Regions from separate parts of the Streptomyces rubellus genome, predicted to be linked through region 1. Evidence: riboswitches for the same ligand, from Rfam matches in the RefSeq annotation. Region 1 holds a riboswitch; the other holds the start of a gene.

Evidence for each region. A riboswitch is a leader RNA that binds a small molecule or an ion and turns the genes downstream of it on or off. The one in region 1 is predicted to bind glycine.
Region 2: another riboswitch for glycine. It lies ahead of gcvP (aminomethyl-transferring glycine dehydrogenase); the one in region 1 lies ahead of gcvT (glycine cleavage system aminomethyltransferase GcvT).

The regions. Positions count from the first base shown of each region.
Region 1 covers NZ_JAZDCX010000003.1:88,510-97,036, reverse strand. Annotated here, with positions in the region: gene V1L54_RS04515 (L-serine ammonia-lyase) at 1-233, opposite strand, end outside; gene glyA (serine hydroxymethyltransferase) at 371-1,639, opposite strand; gene gcvH (glycine cleavage system protein GcvH) at 1,683-2,060, opposite strand; gene gcvT (glycine cleavage system aminomethyltransferase GcvT) at 2,152-3,297, opposite strand; glycine riboswitch at 3,536-3,647, opposite strand; gene V1L54_RS04495 (AAA family ATPase) at 3,798-4,487, shown strand; gene V1L54_RS04490 (enhanced serine sensitivity protein SseB) at 4,549-5,328, shown strand; gene V1L54_RS04485 (enhanced serine sensitivity protein SseB C-terminal domain-containing protein) at 5,526-6,296, shown strand; gene V1L54_RS04480 (ABC transporter substrate-binding protein) at 6,592-8,256, shown strand; gene V1L54_RS04475 (ABC transporter permease) at 8,396-8,527, shown strand, end outside.
Region 2 covers NZ_JAZDCX010000020.1:97,510-106,036, reverse strand. Annotated here, with positions in the region: gene V1L54_RS22165 (DUF881 domain-containing protein) at 1-493, shown strand, start outside; gene V1L54_RS22160 (double zinc ribbon and FHA domain-containing protein) at 658-1,422, shown strand; gene ftsR (transcriptional regulator FtsR) at 1,441-2,232, shown strand; gene V1L54_RS22150 (bifunctional nuclease family protein) at 2,287-2,760, shown strand; gene V1L54_RS22145 (MerR family transcriptional regulator) at 2,954-3,553, shown strand; gene V1L54_RS22140 (DNA polymerase IV) at 3,645-5,081, shown strand; gene V1L54_RS22135 (PRC-barrel domain-containing protein) at 4,997-5,374, opposite strand; glycine riboswitch at 5,524-5,622, shown strand; gene gcvP (aminomethyl-transferring glycine dehydrogenase) at 5,815-8,527, shown strand, end outside.

The DNA of each region.
Region 1 (8,527 bases):
GTGCGCGGCGAGTGGCCCTCCAGCCCCAGCACCACCGCCTTCGGGGTGCCGTGGCCGTGGCCGGTGGCGCCCAGCGAGCCGTACAGCTCGGCGCGGAGCGCGGCGGTACGGGGCAGGACGCCCTCCCGGGCCAGCCGCCGTACGAACATCCGGGCGGCCCGCATCGGTCCCACGGTGTGGGAGCTGGATGGGCCGATGCCGACGGAGAACAGGTCGAAGACGGAAATGGCCACGGTGGCGGACTCCTTCGTCTGCGCGTGGTGCGTGCCCTGCCGGGTGGGCGGGCGAGGGGACCCCGCGGGTGCGCGGGTGCGGGTGCGGGTGCGCCGCCGGTCGGGCGGCGCACCCGCGAAGGGTGCCCGGAGGGGGTTTACAGCTCCGGGTAGAGCGGGTGCCTGTCGGCCAGGGCCGAGACCCGGACGGCCAGCCGCTTGGCGGTGTCCTCGTCGAACGACGGCTTGAGCGCCTCGGCGACGATGTCCGCGACCTCCCGGAAGTCCTCCGCCCCGAAACCGCGGGTGGCCAGCGCCGGGGTGCCGATCCGCAGGCCGGAGGTGACCATCGGCGGGCGCGGGTCGTTCGGGATGGCGTTGCGGTTGACGGTGATCCCGACGGAGTGCAGCCGGTCCTCGGCCTGCCGCCCGTCCAGCTCGCTGTCCCGCAGGTCCACCAGGACCAGGTGCACGTCGGTGCCGCCGGAGAGCACGGACACGCCCGCCTCGGCGGCGTCCGGCCGCATCAGCCGCTCGGCCAGCAGCCTCGCGCCCTCCAGGGTGCGGCGCTGGCGGTCCCTGAACTCCTCCGAGGCCGCGATCTTGAAGGCGACGGCCTTCGCCGCGATGACATGCTCCAGCGGGCCGCCCTGCTGACCGGGGAAGACCGCCGAGTTGATCTTCTTGGCGTGCTCCTGCTTCGACAGGATCACCCCGCCGCGCGGGCCGCCCAGCGTCTTGTGGGTCGTGGTGGTGACCACGTCCGCGTACGGCACCGGGTTCGGGTGGAGCCCGGCGGCGACCAGCCCGGCGAAGTGCGCCATGTCCACCATCAGCAGCGCGCCCACCTCGTCGGCGATCCGCCGGAACGCCGCGAAGTCGAGCTGCCGGGGGTACGCCGACCAGCCCGCGACGATCAGCCTCGGCCGGTGCTCGCGCGCCAGCCGCTCCACCTCCGCCATGTCCACCAGGCCGTCGGCGGCGTCCACGTGGTAGGGGACGACGTTGTAGAGCTTGCCGGAGAAGTTGATCCGCATCCCGTGGGTGAGGTGCCCGCCGTGGGCCAGGTCCAGGCCCATGATGGTGTCGCCCGGCTCCAGCAGGGCGAACATCGCCGCGGCGTTGGCCTGGGCGCCCGAGTGCGGCTGGACGTTCGCCGCCTCGGCGCCGAAGAGGGCCTTCACCCGGTCGCGGGCGATGTCCTCGATGACGTCGACGTGCTCGCAGCCGCCGTAGTAGCGGCGGCCGGGGTAGCCCTCGGCGTACTTGTTGGTGAGGACCGAGCCCTGGGCCTGGAGGGCGGCGACCGGAGCGAAGTTCTCCGACGCGATCATCTCCAGGGTGGACTGCTGGCGGCGCAGCTCGGCGTCGACGGCGGCGGCGACGTCGGGATCGACCTCGTGCAGGGAACTGTTCAGAAGCGACATCGGATCTTTCCGCTCGTGGTGTGCTGGACGGCGTGGGTGCGGGTCACTCGCTGGTGAAGGCGGTGTACTCGTCGGCCGTGAGCAGGTCCTCCGGCTCCTGCGAGATCCTCACCCGGAACAGCCAGCCGCCCTCGTAGGGGGCGGAGTTCACCAGCGCCGGATCGTCCACCACGTCCTGGTTGACCTCGGTGATCTCTCCGGTGACCGGCGCGTACAGGTCGCTGACCGACTTGGTCGACTCCAGCTCGCCGCAGGGTTCGCCCGCGGTGACCGTGGCGCCCACCTCGGGGAGCTGGACGTAGACGACGTCGCCGAGCGCCTCCGCGGCGTGCCCGGTGATGCCGACCGTGGCGACGCCGTCCTCGACGGCCGACAGCCACTCGTGCTCCTTGCTGTAGCGCAGCTGCTGGGGGTTGCTCATGGCGTGATTCTCCTGATGGGGGATGGTGGACGGGGAACGGTCTCGCCGGCTGGGACGGCGGGCGCGGGACGGGGTGCGGGAACGGGGCCGGTCAGCGCTCGCGCCGGTAGAAGGGCAGCGCGACGACCTCGTACGGCTCATGCGTACCGCGGATGTCCACGTGCACACCCGGCGTGCCGGGCGCGGCGTGGCCGGCGTCCACGTAGGCCATCGCGATCGGCCTGCCCAGGGTGGGGGAGGGGGCGCCGGAGGTGACCTCGCCGATCACCGTCCCGGCGGCGTCCACCACCGGGTATCCGGCGCGCGGCACCCGCCGGCCGGCGGCGACGAGGCCGACCAGCCTCCGCGGCGGATCCTGTTCGGCGCGGCGCGCGGCGGCCTCCAGGGCGGCGCGGCCGGTGAAGTCGCCGGGCTTGTCGAGCTTCACCACCCGGCCCAGGCCCGCGTCGAAGGGGGTGGTCTCCCGGGTCAGCTCGTGCCCGTACAGCGGCATGCCCGCCTCCAGCCGGAGCGTGTCGCGGCAGGACAGCCCGCACGGCACCAGGCCCGCCGGCGCCCCGGCCTCGGTCAGCGCCCGCCACAGCGGCTCGGCGTCCCCGGGGGAGACGAACAGCTCGAAGCCGTCCTCGCCGGTGTAGCCGGTACGGGCGATCAGGGCGCCGGCGCCCGCGACGGTGCCGCGCAGCCCGGCGTAGTACTTCAGGCCGGCCAGGTCGGCGTCGGTGAGCTTCGCCAGGATGTCCTGGGAGGCGGGACCCTGCACGGCGAGGAGGGCGTAGGCGTCGCGGTCGTCGCGGACGGCCGCATCCGGGAGGCCGAGCTCGCCGTGCCGCTCGGCCAGGGCGTCCAGGACGGTCTGCGCGTTGGCTGCGTTGGCCACGACCAGGTACCCGTCCTCCGCCAGGCGGTAGACGATCAGGTCGTCGAGGATGCCGCCGCCCATGTCGCAGATCATGGTGTAGCGGGCCCGGCCGACGGGGACGGCGGACAGCCGGCCGACCAGGGCGCCGTCCAGCAGCTCGCCGGCCTGCGGGCCGGTGACGGCGATCTCGCCCATGTGGCTGAGGTCGAACAGTCCGGCGCGGGTGCGCACCGCGGTGTGCTCGTCGCGCTCGCTGCCGTAGCGCAGCGGCATCTCCCAGCCCGCGAAGTCCGTCATGGTGGCGCCCAGGGCGCGGTGGACGGCGTCGAGGGGGACGCGGCGGGGCGGCTGGGGGGAACGGGGGGAATCGCTCATGGTTCGGCTCCCGGGCGAGGTGGCGGGGTCGGCTCCGTACACGGGTCCGGTACGGGTTCCTTCGGACAGGTCCCGCGCGCGGGCGGGGGACATGCCCTCCCCATCTGTCATCGGAACCTGAGAGGTTCGCCACGAGCCCGCACGGGCGGACCGCGGCTTGCACCGTGGGTGGGGCGTCCCGGGAGCGGGACCGGCAAGCGATACCGGAGGCAAGGGGGCGCCCGCTTTTCAGATCTGCCTCGCCCGCGCGGTATCGGGGCCTGAGAGATTCAAGGGAGGACTTGCTCCTTCGGCGCCCCGTGGGACCGCTGTGACCAGCGGGTCCACGGGAACTCTCCCGCGCGTGCTCGAACGGCCGGTATGCAGTTGGCGCGCTCATCATCGCACGCCCCCGGGTGCCCCCACCGGCGCGGACCCGAACCGCTCCGGAAGGTGTCGGGCGCGTCCACGGTGGGTAACGGCCTTGTCCGCCGTCATCCTTCTTGACACGCTCTGGGGGGATGCCGCGGGCACGTGGCCGGATCGGGGAGGGCGTACCACGAGTGAGCAGTCCGGAGAGTGCCTGTGCGGCACACAGCGGGGCGGAGCCCCGGCACCCCGTCGCATCCGTGCTGCCGAGCGGGCGGGACCTGCGGGGGACGGCGGCGGTGCGGGTGCTGCGCTTCCCCGCCGGGGACCGGGTGGTCGTCTCCGGACTGCCCGGCAGCGGCAAGTCCACCCTGATCCGGCGGGTGGTGGCCGCCAACGAGACGGTGGTCCGGATCGACTCCCAGGACATGCGGGAGCGCTGGGAGCGGCGGCTGCCCGCCCGGCTGCCGTACGGCGCCTACCGGCCCCTGGTCCGGGCCGCGCACTACCTGGCGCTGTGGCGGGCGCTGGCCTCCGGCGGCAGCGTCGTGGTGCACGACTGCGGCACCCAGGGCTGGGTGCGCCACTGGCTGGCGGCGGACGCGCGGCGGCGCGGGCGGGCCCTGCACCTGGTGCTGCTGGACGTCTCACCGGACGAGGCGCTGGCCGGGCAGGCGCAGCGGGGACGCGGGGTGTCGGCGTACGCCTTCGCCCGGCACCGGCGGGCGGTACGGCGGCTGGTGGCGGACGCGGCGGCGGGACGGCTGCCGCGGGGCTGTGTGTCGTCGGTGCTGCTGGACCGGGGTGCGGCGGGGGCGCTGCGCGGCATGGCCTTCGAGTAGGCGGGCGCCCGGGAGGCGGATCCGGGGTCCGCGCCGGACGGGTTGCCGATAGGGTTTTCGCATGACCATCCCGCAGCACTACGGACCGGGACACGGCGGCGGCTGGCCCGGCAACGAGCTGGAGGAGACCCTCGCCGCCTCGGTCGGCGTCCCCGGCGCCGGCGCCCGGCTGCTGGAGGTGCTCGGCCGCAGCAGCGTGTGGGTGCCGCTGCCCGAGGGCGGCGGCCCGGACAGCCCGAACCTCGACCTGCCGACGATCCAGTTCGACGGGGCGCCGTACGTCCCCGTCTTCAGCTCCGAGCAGCAGTTCCTGCAGGGCGCCGGTGCCCATCTGTCCTTCGCCGTCGCGCCGGCGAGGGAGTTCGCCCGCGGCCTGCCGCCGCAGGTCGGCATCGTGATCAACCCCGAGGGCACCGTCGGCGCGCCCCTGCCGCCGCCGGCCGTGGCGGAGCTGTGCCGCGAGGGCGGCGCCGCCGGGGTGCCGGGCGTGGTGAGCGGGGCCCGGGTGCGGCTCTTCGAGCCCGACTGGCAGGAGGAGCCGGTGGACTTCCTGGCCGCGGCGGCCGGGGAGTTCGCGGTGCTGCCGCGGGTGCGCACCGCGCGCCGCGGCCTGGCCAGCGTCGAGGGCGACCCGCCCGCGCTGTTCGTCGGGGTGGAACTGGACCCGCCGGACGGGGAGGCCCGGGCGGCGGCGCACGACGCGCTGGGCCGCGCGCTGGGCCGGGAGCCGGTGCGCTGGCCGGTGCAGATGGTGCTGCTGGACGCCGCCCGGGACCCGGTCGTGGACTGGCTGCGCCAGTGCGTACGGCCCTTCTACTCGCGCGACGGGCAGGTGTACTGAGCCCGTCCCGCCCTGCCCGGACCGCCCCCGCGGCCCGAGTGCCCACTGAGTACCCGTACCCGGGCGCGGCCGAGTAGCCCCGCCCCTGTCCGGCATGGACCGTAAGCTGGTTGGATGTCGGGGCGGGACGCGTGCGCGGCCCGGCGCGCAAGGCACGGCACGGAGTGCGAGAAGATGCGACAAAAGGGGCGGCCCACGTGAGCGCGGGTGGAAGCGTTGAGCAACTGCTGCGGCAGGTGACACCCGGGCGGTACGACACCTACGAAGCGCTGCTGCACGCCCTCGCGGAAGGCCGGGTGTGGATGCTGCTCTGGCACGGCCGGGCCGGCTCGCCCGACGCCCAGTACGGGAACATGGAGGTCGCCGGGCACGGCTACGCGCCCTGTGTGACCTCCGAGCAGGAGCTGGCCGCCTCCGGCTGGACCAGGGCGCACGAGGTCGTCGGCGGGCGCGAGATCGCCGCCGCCCTCTTCCCGGACCGCTGGGGGCTGTGGCTCGATCCGCACGCGCCCGGCGGCGGCCTCGGCATTCCCTGGCTGGATCTGCGGCGGATCGCGGGCGGCCTGGACCGGCTGCCCGCCGGGCCGCTGCGCATCAGCGAACCGACCGTGGACGTCCCGCACTTCTACGCCCAGCTCGTCCAGAACGCCCACCGCACCCCCGCCGTGCGCACCCTGCGCCGGGCCTGGGTGCAGCCCGCGCTGGGCGCACCGTATCTGGTGATCGGGCTCGACCTGTACGACGGCGGCCCGCAGGCCGTGGAGTCGGTGCGGTCGATGATGCAGCAGTCGGTGGCCGCGGTGCCGGACGGGCTGGCGGTCTCCACGGTGGCGATGTCGGACGAGTACGACCCGGTCGCCATGTGGCTGCGGGCCAATTCCCGGCCTTTCTTCGACCGTGACGCACACGGGGGTACCGCGCCCGCGGGGGCCCCGGGGTACGGTTACGGCTACCCGCGGCCCAGCTGAGACCGCCGGGATCCGCCGTGCCCCCCGGGGCCCGGCGGGCACGGCACCGCGGCTTCCCGCACGTCCCGGCCGTCCCCGGACGGCCCGTGCGATGTGTCCGGCGAGGTCCGGGCGGCACCGCGAACGACCCGGAAGTTTCCCCGATGTTGCCCTTGCTGGCCTGGGCCGTTGCCCTTTCGGGGTGGCAGGTCTCGGCTCGGTATCACCGACATGCGGACAGTTCACACCGGAGGTTTAACGCGGGTACTGTTCGGGCCGACCTGCAGTCTGACCGTCACCGACCCCGAGGTGGAACATGCGCATACCCAGTTCCCGGGTCGTCCAGACGATCGCGGCCGCCCTCGCGGTTGGTGTGATCGCCACTGGATGCTCCAGCGAACGAGGCAAGGACGACGGCGGAGGCGGAGACACCTTCGTCTTCGGCGCCGCCGGCGATCCGAGCTCCCTGGACCCGGCACTGGCGAGTGACGGTGAGACCTTCCGGGTGACCCGCCAGGCGTTCGAGGCGCTCATCGAGCACGAGCCGGGCGGCAGCGAGCTGGTCGGCGGTCTCGCGGAGTCGTGGGAGAGCGACGAGACCGGCACCAAGTGGACCTTCAACCTCCGCAAGGACGTGAAGTTCCACGACGGCGAGAAGCTCACCGCCGAGGTCGTGTGCAAGAACTACGACCACTGGTTCAACTGGACCGGTACGTACCAGAACAGCGCGGTCTCGTACTACTGGCAGACCATCATGGGCGGCTTCGCCAAGAACGAGGCCGAGGACGCCCCCGAGGCCAACTACAAGAGCTGCACCGCCCAGGACGAGCTCACCGCCGTCATCGAGGTGAACGAGGCCACCGCCAACCTGCCGGGCGGCTTCTCCCTCCAGGCGCTCGCCATCCACTCGCCGAAGGCCATCGACGCCTACAAGAAGCAGCAGGCGACCGGCGAGGACGACGCCATCAGCTACCCCAAGTACAGCCAGGAGGCCGGCACCGTCGCCGGCACCGGGCCGTTCAGGATCACCGACTGGGACAAGGGCAACAAGGAAGTCACCCTGGAGCGCTTCGACGACTACTGGGGCGACAAGGCCGGGGTCGAGAAGCTGGTCTTCCGCACCATCGCCGACGAGTCCGCCCGCCGCCAGGCCCTGCAGGCGGGCAACATCGACGGCTACGACCTGGTGGCGCCCTCGGACGTGGCGACCCTGGAGAAGGAGGGCTACCAGGTCCCGGTCCGCGGTGTGTTCAACATCTTCTACGTGGGCTTCTCGCAGGAGGCGAACAAGTCCCTGCAGAAGAAGGAGGTCCGCCAGGCCATCGCGCACGCGATCGACCGGGACAACATCGTCAAGACCCAGCTGCCCGAGGGCGGCGTGACGGCCACGCAGTTCATGCCGGACACCGTCGACGGCTACTCGGACAAGGTCACCACGTACCCGTTCGACACCGCCAAGGCCAAGGGCCTGCTGGAGAAGGCCGGCGAGGAGAACCTCGCGGTCGACTTCTGCTACCCGACCGAGGTCACCCGCCCCTACATGCCCGCCCCGGCGGACCTGTTCGAGCTGATGAAGACCGACCTGGAGAAGGCCGGCGTCAAGGTCACCCCCAAGCCGATGAAGTGGGCCCCGACCTACCTCGACGCCACCGAGAACGGCTCCTGCGACCTGCACATGCTGGGCTGGACCGGTGACTTCAACGACGCCTACAACTTCATCGGCACCTGGTTCGGCGGCTACGACAAGCAGTGGGGCTTCCGCGACGACAAGGTCTTCAAGGCGATGAAGGCCGCCGAGTCCGAGCCGGACCAGGCCAAGCGGGTCGAGCTGTACAAGAAGGCCAACGAGGTCATCATGGACTACCTGCCGGGCGTCCCGGTCTCCTCGTCCCCGCCCGCCATCGCGTTCGCCAAGAACGTCAACCCGCCGAAGGTCTCCCCGCTGACGCAGGAGAACTTCGCCGAGGTCTCCTTCAAGTAACCGCAAGATCGCGCAGGTCCGCCCGGCCACCCGCACCCGAAGTGGCCGGGCGGACCTGACTGCGAGTACGAGAACACCCGGGACACCGGAAACACCGGGAACACCGGGAAAACAAGGAAGTGGAAAGGGGCATCGCGGGGTGTTGCGTCTCGTCGTACGAAGACTGCTGCAACTCATTCCCACCCTGCTGGGCCTGTCGGTTCTGCTGTTCGTCTGGCTGAACCAACTGCCCGGCGGACCCGCCGCCGCCATGCTCGGCGAACGGGCCACC
Region 2 (8,527 bases), on a different contig from region 1:
GGAGAACCAGCGGTCGGAGCTGGAGAACAGCTCGGACCAGGCGGAGGAGGCCCGACGGCAGACCCGGGAGCGGGCCCGGCAACTGGGCGTGCTGGCGGGCACGGTCGCGGCCGAGGGGCCGGGCATCCGGATGACGGTGGACGACCCGGCGGGCGCGGTGAAGCCGCACATGCTGCTGGACGCCGTCCAGGAGCTCCGTGCCGCGGGAGCCGAGGCGATCGAGGTCAACGATGTACGGGTGGTGGCGAGCACCCACTTCACGGACAGCGACGACGGCATCAGGATCGATGGCCGGGAGGTGTCCGCACCGTATCGTTTCGAGGTCATCGGCGAGCCCAAGGACATCGAGCCCGCTCTCAACATCCCGGGCGGTGTCGTCCAGACGATGGAGAAGGAGCAGGCCACCGTGTCCATCACCCGTTCAGAGAAGATCGTTGTGGATGCCTTGCGGTCGGCGGAGCGGCCTGACTACGCTCAGTCGCCGTCACAGTGAGCCGAGATGGGAGAAACTGGGGGTCGGCGGGCTTGCCGATCGAGGAGTAAGGGAAACTGTCCGAAGGCCGGGGACGTTGTCAGTACGTCCGGTCCGGCCACTGTGAGTATCGAGGGTCTGTCCTGCCCCACGGGCGGGTCTGTTTCGTGCGAGGGGAATCGCCCGTGAGTTTTCTTGCGAAGTTGTTCGGCAAGCGCCAGGACGCCGGCGAGGGCGCCCGGCACCGTGCGCCGCGGGGCGGCGGGAGTGCCGAGGAGCCCGGGCGTCCGCTCTTCCGGGACGAGGTCGCCGACGGCGGCAATTCGAGTGGTCACGGCCCTGCCTCTGTTGACCGGGGGGCGTCCGGCCGCATAGGTTCCGAGGCACCGCCGGCCTCGAGTACGGGTGGAGGAGCTGACTTGCCGGTCTGTGCGAGGTGCGGAAGCCGCGCTGCGGAGGCGAGCCGCTTCTGCTCCAACTGCGGGGCCCCGCTGCGCGGCGGTGCTCCCGCTGCCGAGCGTTCCTCGGAGACGACCTCCACCATCTCGATCTCGGGTCTGGAGGCGTACGAGGCCGAGATGACGGGGCAGACCACTCCGCCGCTCTCCCCGGAGGCGCAGGCGGCCGTGGACGCCCTGCCGATGGGGTCGGCGCTGCTGGTGGTGCGCCGCGGTCCCAACTCCGGCAGCCGCTTCCTGCTGGACAGCGAGCTGACGACGGCGGGACGGCACCCCCAGAGCGACATCTTCCTCGACGACGTGACCGTCTCCCGGCGCCATGTGGAGTTCCGGCGCGGCCCGGACGGCCGGTTCACCGTCTCCGACGTCGGCAGCCTCAACGGCACATATGTCAACCGTGAACGGATCGACTCGTTCGTGCTCAACAACGGCGACGAGGTGCAGATCGGCAAGTACCGGCTGGTCTTCTTCGCGAGCAAGCGGACCGTCTGACCTTCTCGGGGACCTCCCATGCTGCAACCACGGACCGGCGGTGCCCCCCGGGGCACCGCCGAGGAAAGCGGCCGGCCGGGCGCCGCGGGCACGATGAGCATCGGCTCCGTGCTCAACCTGCTGCGGGACGAGTTCCCCGAGGTGACCATCTCCAAGATCCGTTTTCTGGAGTCCGAGGGGCTGGTGGAGCCCCGGCGCACTCCCTCGGGCTACCGCAAGTTCGGGACGGCGGACGTGGAGCGGCTGCGCCGGGTGCTGCGGCTGCAGCGCGACCACTACCTTCCGCTGCGGGTCATCCGGGAGCAGCTCGACGCACTCGACCGGGGCGAGGAGATCAGGCTTCCCGGTCCGGCGCGGCCGTCCGGTCCGCCGGAGGGGTTCGCCGTCCCGGCCACCGGGGCGTCCGGCCCGCAGACCGCCGCCGACCCCGCCGGTCCCGGTCCGGCGCGGATGGGGCGGGCGGAGCTCCTGGCCGCCGCGGAGGTGGCGGAGGAGCAGCTCGCGGAGTGGGAGTCGTACGGCCTGGTCGGGCCCGCGGGGAGCGGCGGGTACGAGCCCGGGACGGTCGGTGTCGTCCGGATCCTCGCGGACCTGGGGCGGCATGGCCTGGAACCCCGCCATCTGCGGGCGGTGAAGGCCTCGGCCGAGCGGACGGCGGGGCTGGTCGAACAGGTGGTCGCGCCGCTGCGGCGGCACCGGAATCCGCAGACCAGGGCACATGCGGAGACCACGGCCCGGGAGCTGGCGGCGCTGGCGGTGCGGCTGCACGCGGCCCTGGTGCAGTCCGCGCTGCGGACGCGGCTCCACTGAGATGCCGGGGTGCCCGACTACCCAAAGAGGGCACGCACGTCCTAGGGTTGCTGTGTGAACGAGCTCGACGTTGTGGGTGTCAGGGTGGAAATGCCCTCCAATCAGCCGATCGTTCTCCTGCGAGAGGTGGGAGGCGACCGGTACCTTCCCATCTGGATCGGACCGGGGGAGGCGACCGCGATCGCCTTCGCCCAGCAGGGCATGACGCCTGCCCGCCCGCTGACCCACGATCTGTTCAAGGACGTGCTGGAGGCGGTCGGCCAGGAGCTCACCGCCGTACGGATCACCGATCTCAGAGAAGGTGTCTTCTACGCCGAGCTGGTCTTCGCCAGCGGGGTGGAGGTGAGCGCGCGGCCGTCCGACGCCATAGCACTGGCGCTGCGCACGGGTACGCCGATCTACGGCAGCGACGGGGTGCTGGACGACGCGGGGATCGCGATCCCGGACGAGCAGGAGGACGAGGTGGAGAAGTTCCGCGAGTTCCTCGACCAGATCTCGCCGGAGGACTTCGGGAGCAGCAACCAGTGAGTCCTTCGGGTGCCGTCCGCATCAGCGCATTCGGGCACCCCTTCCCGGGCTGAGGACACGCGAAACCACTCCTTGGGTGATTATCACTCGGCGTGCCGAGTGTGGCGATCGTTGACGCACCCCGAGTGACTGCCTACCGTCGATTGGGCAGGTCCCGGGCCCATCCACGGGACGTGAAGGACGGAGGGTCGGCGTGAGAAGCACCGGCGAGGGCAGGGCGACGGGCGAACCGTATCCGTTGCGCGGGTCCTCCGTACGGCCCCCCGCGCTACCCGCCGCCGCGGCCGGGGAGAGCGCCGCCGAGCGGCTCGGATACCGTGGCCCCACGGTGTGCGCGGCCGCCGGGATCACCTATCGGCAGCTGGACTACTGGGCCCGTACGGGGCTGGTGGAGCCGAGCGTCCGCCCGGCCTACGGCTCGGGTACCCAGCGGCTCTACAGCTTCCGCGACGTGGTCGTCCTCAAGATCGTCAAGCGGCTCCTGGACGCCGGGGTCTCCCTGCAGAACATCCGTACGGCCGTGCGGCACCTGCGCTCGCGCGGATACGCCGACCTGGCGCAGATGACGCTCATGAGCGACGGGGCGACGGTCTACGAGTGCTCCTCGCCCGACGAGGTCGTCGACCTCCTCCAGGGCGGCCAGGGCGTCTTCGGGATCGCGGTCGGGGTGGTGTGGCGCGACGTCGAGACGGCCCTGTCCCAGCTGCACGCCGAGCGGGTCGACACCGGTGAGACGATCGTCGGCGACAACCCCGCCGACGAACTGGCGCGGCGCCGCAACCGGGCGGGCTGACAGGGCGGCCGTCCCCGCCGAGCGGCGGCGGGGACGGCCCCGCCGGGAACGGTGTGTCGCGGTTGTCAGCGGCGTGGGGCAGCATCGTCGTGTGAGAGGGACACCGGCGATCCTGCACCTGGACATGGACGCGTTCTACGCCGCCGTGGAACAGGCGGCCAAGCCCAGCCTGCGCGGGAAGCCCGTGGTCGTCGGCGGCCTCGGTCCGCGCGGGGTGGTCGCCACCGCCTCGTACGAGGCGCGTCCGTTCGGGGTGCACTCGGCGATGCCGATGGCCCAGGCCCGCCGGCTGTGCCCGAACGCCGCCTACCTCACCCCCCGCTTCGGTCTCTACCGCCAGGTGAGCGATGTGGTGATGGGACTGCTGCGCGCACTGTCCCCGCTGGTCGAGCCGCTGAGTCTGGACGAGGCGTTCGTGGACCTCCGGGCGGGCGGGCAGGCGGTGGAGTCGGCCGACGACGCCCGTGCCGTCGGCGAGCGGCTGCGCCGGGACATCCGGGCCGCGACCGGGCTCAGCGGCTCGGTCGGGCTGGCCGGCTCCAAGATGCTCGCCAAGGTCGCCTCCGAGCGGGCCAAGCCCGACGGCCTGGTGGTGATCCGGCCCGGCACCGAGCGCGCACTGCTGGCGCCGATGCCGTCCCGCACGCTGCCGGGGGTGGGCCCCGCCACCGCCCAGACGCTGCGCCGTTCCGGCATCACCACCGTCGGCGAGATCGCCGGGGCGGGGGAGGCGGAGCTGGTACGGCTGCTGGGGAAGGCGCACGGTACGGCGCTGTACGCGATGGCGCGGGGGATCGACGAGCGGCCGGTGGTGGCCGACCGGGACGCCAAGTCGGTGTCCGTGGAGGACACCTTCGACACCGACCTCACCGACCGGGCCCGGGTCCGGTCGGAGATCGGCCGGCTCGCCGACCGCTGTGTCGAGCGGCTGCGGGCGTCGGGACGCTCCGGGCGCACGGTGGTGGTCAAGGTGCGGAACTACGACTTCTCCACCCTGACCCGCTCGGAGACGCTGCGCGGCCCCACCGACGATCCGGCGGTCGTGCGGGAGGCCGCCGCCCGGCTCATCGAGGGCGTGGACACCACCGCCGGGGTGCGGCTGCTGGGGGTCGGGGTGAGCGGACTGGCCGACTTCACCCAGGAGGACCTGTTCGCCCAGGCCGTCACCGGCCGGTCCGCGGAACCGCCGCGCTCCGTACCGGCCGGGCCGGAGAGCCCGGACGGCGCAGTCGGCCCGGACGGGGGGACGGCGGTCGTACGGCGCTGGCTGCCCGGGCTGGACGCCCGGCACGCGCGGTACGGGCCCGGCTGGGTCCAGGGCAGCGGTCTGGGGCGGGTGACGGTGCGGTTCGAGCGGCCCGGCTCGCCGCCCGGCCGGGTGCGCACCTTCGCGGTCGACGACCCGGAGCTGGAGCCCTCCGACCCCCTGCCGCTGCCGGGCGGTCAGCTTCCCGAGCCGGCGATCCGCCCGAAGGTCATGTCGTCGTCGGACCCGGACGGGCCCACCCCCGGCACATCCAGCCCGTAGTGGTGGTACAGCCGCAGTTCCTGCGCGGGGGAGAGGTGGCGGCCCACCCCGAAGTCCGGGGCCTCCCTGACCAGGGAGCGTTCGAAGGGCACGCGCAGCGCGCCGTCCGCCACCTCGCTGGGCTCCAGGGGGACGAAGGCGTCGCGGCTGAAGAGCCCGGTGCGCACCGCGGCCCACTCCGGTACGCCGGTGGCGTCGTCGAGATAGACCTCGTCCACGATGCCTATCTTCCGCCCGTCACGGTCGAACGCCTTGAGCCCTATCAGGTCCCGTGGATCGATGCCGGTCTGCATGGTTCCTCCAACTGCTCTCATCCGTCGCGCCTGCTCGGAAACGGACGCTACAAACAAAGAAAGGGCATACGCCGCGGATCGGCCACTCGACGGCGGGTTGAGCGGCGCGGCCCGGACACACCCGCGCTGGTACGCTCGGAAGTGGCTGTCGACCCCGAGCGGGAGAGTCCTCCGGCACACAGCGCCGGAGGCGCCGAAGGAGCAACTCCTCCCCGGAATCTCTCAGGCTCACGTACCGCGCGGGTGAGGTCACTCTGGAAAGCAGGGCGGGCCGCGGGCGCACAGCTCGGCAGCCCCTCCTCACCGACGGTGAAAACCGGCCCCGCGGGACCGGTGAAGCTCTCAGGTCGAGATGACAGAGGGGGAGGCCGACAGGGCGCCGCACCGTGGCGCCCCCAGCAGGTCGCGCAGAACAGCCGCAGACCAGGAGGCCTCCGCAGATGACAGAGAACCGCAGCCCCCGCACCCTCCCGCTCGCCGAGCTGGAGCACGGCACCCCCTTCGAGGAGCGTCACATCGGCCCCGACGCCGGGGAGCGGGCCAAGATGCTCGCCCAGGTCGGCTACGGATCACTGGACGAACTGACCGCCGCCGCCGTCCCCGAGGTCATCCGGAGCACCGAGGCGCTGGACCTGCCCGCCGCCCGCGGCGAGGCGGAGGTGCTGGCCGAACTGCGCTCCCTGGCCGCCCGCAACCAGGTGCTGCACTCCATGATCGGCCTGGGCTACCACGGCACCTTCACCCCGCCGGTCATCATGCGCAACGTGCTGGAGAACCCGGCCTGGTACACCGCCTACACCCCCTACCAGCCGGAGATCTCCCAGGGACGGCTGGAGGCGCTGCTGAACTTCCAGACCGTGGTCGCGGACCTGACCGGGCTGCCCACCGCCGGCGCCTCGCTGCTGGACGAGGCCACCGCCGCGGCCGAGGCCATGGCCCTGTCCCGGCGGGTCGGCAAGGTCAAGGAGGGCGTCTTCCTGGTCGACGCCGACTGCCTGCCGCAGACGGTCGCCGTCCTGGAGACCCGCGCCGAGCCCACCGGCGTCGAGGTCGTCGTCGCCGACCTGTCCGACGGCATCCCCGCCGAGGCCGCCGAGCGCGGTGTCTTCGGCGTGCTGCTGCAGTACCCGGGCGCCTCGGGAGCCGTACGCGACCCGCGCGGCGTCGTCGAGCGGGCCCACGAGCTGGGCGCGGTCGTCACCGTCGCCGCCGACCTGCTGGCCCTGACCCTGCTGACCCCGCCCGGCGAACTGGGCGCCGACATCGCGGTGGGCACCACCCAGCGCCTCGGCGTGCCGATGGGCTTCGGCGGCCCGCACGCCGGATACATGGCGGTGCGCCAGGAGTACGCGCGCAACCTGCCCGGCCGGCTGGTGGGCGTCTCGGTGGACGCCGACGGCGCCACCGCGTACCGGCTGGCCCTGCAGACCCGCGAGCAGCACATCCGCCGGGAGCGGGCCACCAGCAACATCTGCACCGCCCAGGTGCTGCTCGCCGTGATGGCCTCGATGTACGCCGTCCACCACGGCCCCGACGGGCTGGCCGCCATCGCCCGCCGCACCCACCGGTACGCCGCCGTCCTGGCGGCCGGGCTGCGCGAGGGCGGTGTCGAGGTGGTGCACGACGCGTTCTTCGACACGGTCACCGCGCGGGTGCCGGGCCGGGCCGCCGAGGTCGTCGCCGCCGCCCGGGAGGCCGGGATCAACCTGCGGCTGACCGACGCCGACCACGTCGGCGTCGCCTGCGACGAGACCACCCGCCGCGAGCACCTGGCCGCCGTGTGGGAGGCCTTCGGGGTGCCGGCCCGCCGGGCGGACATCGACGGGCTGGACGCCGCCGCCGGGGAGGTCCTGCCCGCCGGGCTGCTGCGCGAGAGCGACTACCTGACCCATCCGGTCTTCCACAGGCACCGCTCCGAGACCTCGATGCTGCGCTATCTGCGCCGTCTCGCCGACCGGGACTACGCACTGGACCGCGGCATGATCCCGCTGGGCTCGTGCACGATGAAGCTGAACGCCACCACCGAGATGGAGCCGGTCACCTGGCCGGAGTTCGGCAACCTGCACCCGTTCGCGCCGGCCGAGCAGGCCGAGGGATACCTGACGCTGATCCGCGAGCTGGAGGAGCGGCTGGCGGAGGTCACCGGCTACGACAAGGTCTCCCTCCAGCCCAACGCCGGGTCGCAGGGCGAACTGGCGGGCCTGCTGGCGGTACGGGCGTACCACCGGGCGAACGGCGAGACGGGCCGCACCGTCTGCCTCATCCCGTCCTCCGCGCACGGCACCAACGCCGCCAGCGCCGTGATGGCCGGCATGAAGGTCGTGGTGGTGCGGACCGGCGAGAACGGCGACGTGGACATCGAGGACCTGCGCGCCAAGATCGACAGGCACCGCGCGGAGCTCGCGGTCCTGATGGTCACCTACCCCTCCACCCACGGGGTGTTCGAGGAGCACATCACCGACATCTGCGCGGCCGTCCACGACGCCGGCGGCCAGGTCTACGTCGACGGCGCCAACCTCAACGCGCTGGTCGGCCTGGCGAAGCCGGGGAGGTTCGGCGCGGACGTGTCCCATCTGAACCTGCACAAGACCTTCTGCATCCCGCACGGCGGCGGCGGCCCGGGCGTCGGCCCGGTCGCGGTCCGCGCCCACCTGGCGCCCCATCTGCCGAACCACCCGCTCCAGCCCGCCGCCGGCCCGGAGACGGGCGTGGGTCCGGTCTCGGCCGCGCCGTGGGGTTCGGCGGGCATCCTGCCGATCTCCTGGGCCTATCTGCGGCTGATGGGCGCCGACGGGCTGCGCCGCGCCACCCAGGTGGCGGTGCTGGGCGCCAACTACGTCGCCAGGCGCCTGGAGCCGCACTACCCGGTGCTCTACACCGGCCCGGACGGGCTGGTGGCGCACGAGTGCGTCATCGACGTCCGCCCGCTGACGAAGGCCACCGGCGTCAGCATCGACGATGTCGCCAAACGGCTGATCGACTACGGCTTCCACGCCCCGACGATGTCCTTCCCCGTGGCCGGCACGCTGATGATCGAGCCCACCGAGAGCGAGGACCTGGCGGAGCTGGACCGCTTCTGCGACGCGATGATCGCGATCCGGGCCGAGATCGAGAAGGTCGCCACGGGCGAGTGGAGCGCGGAGGACAACCCGC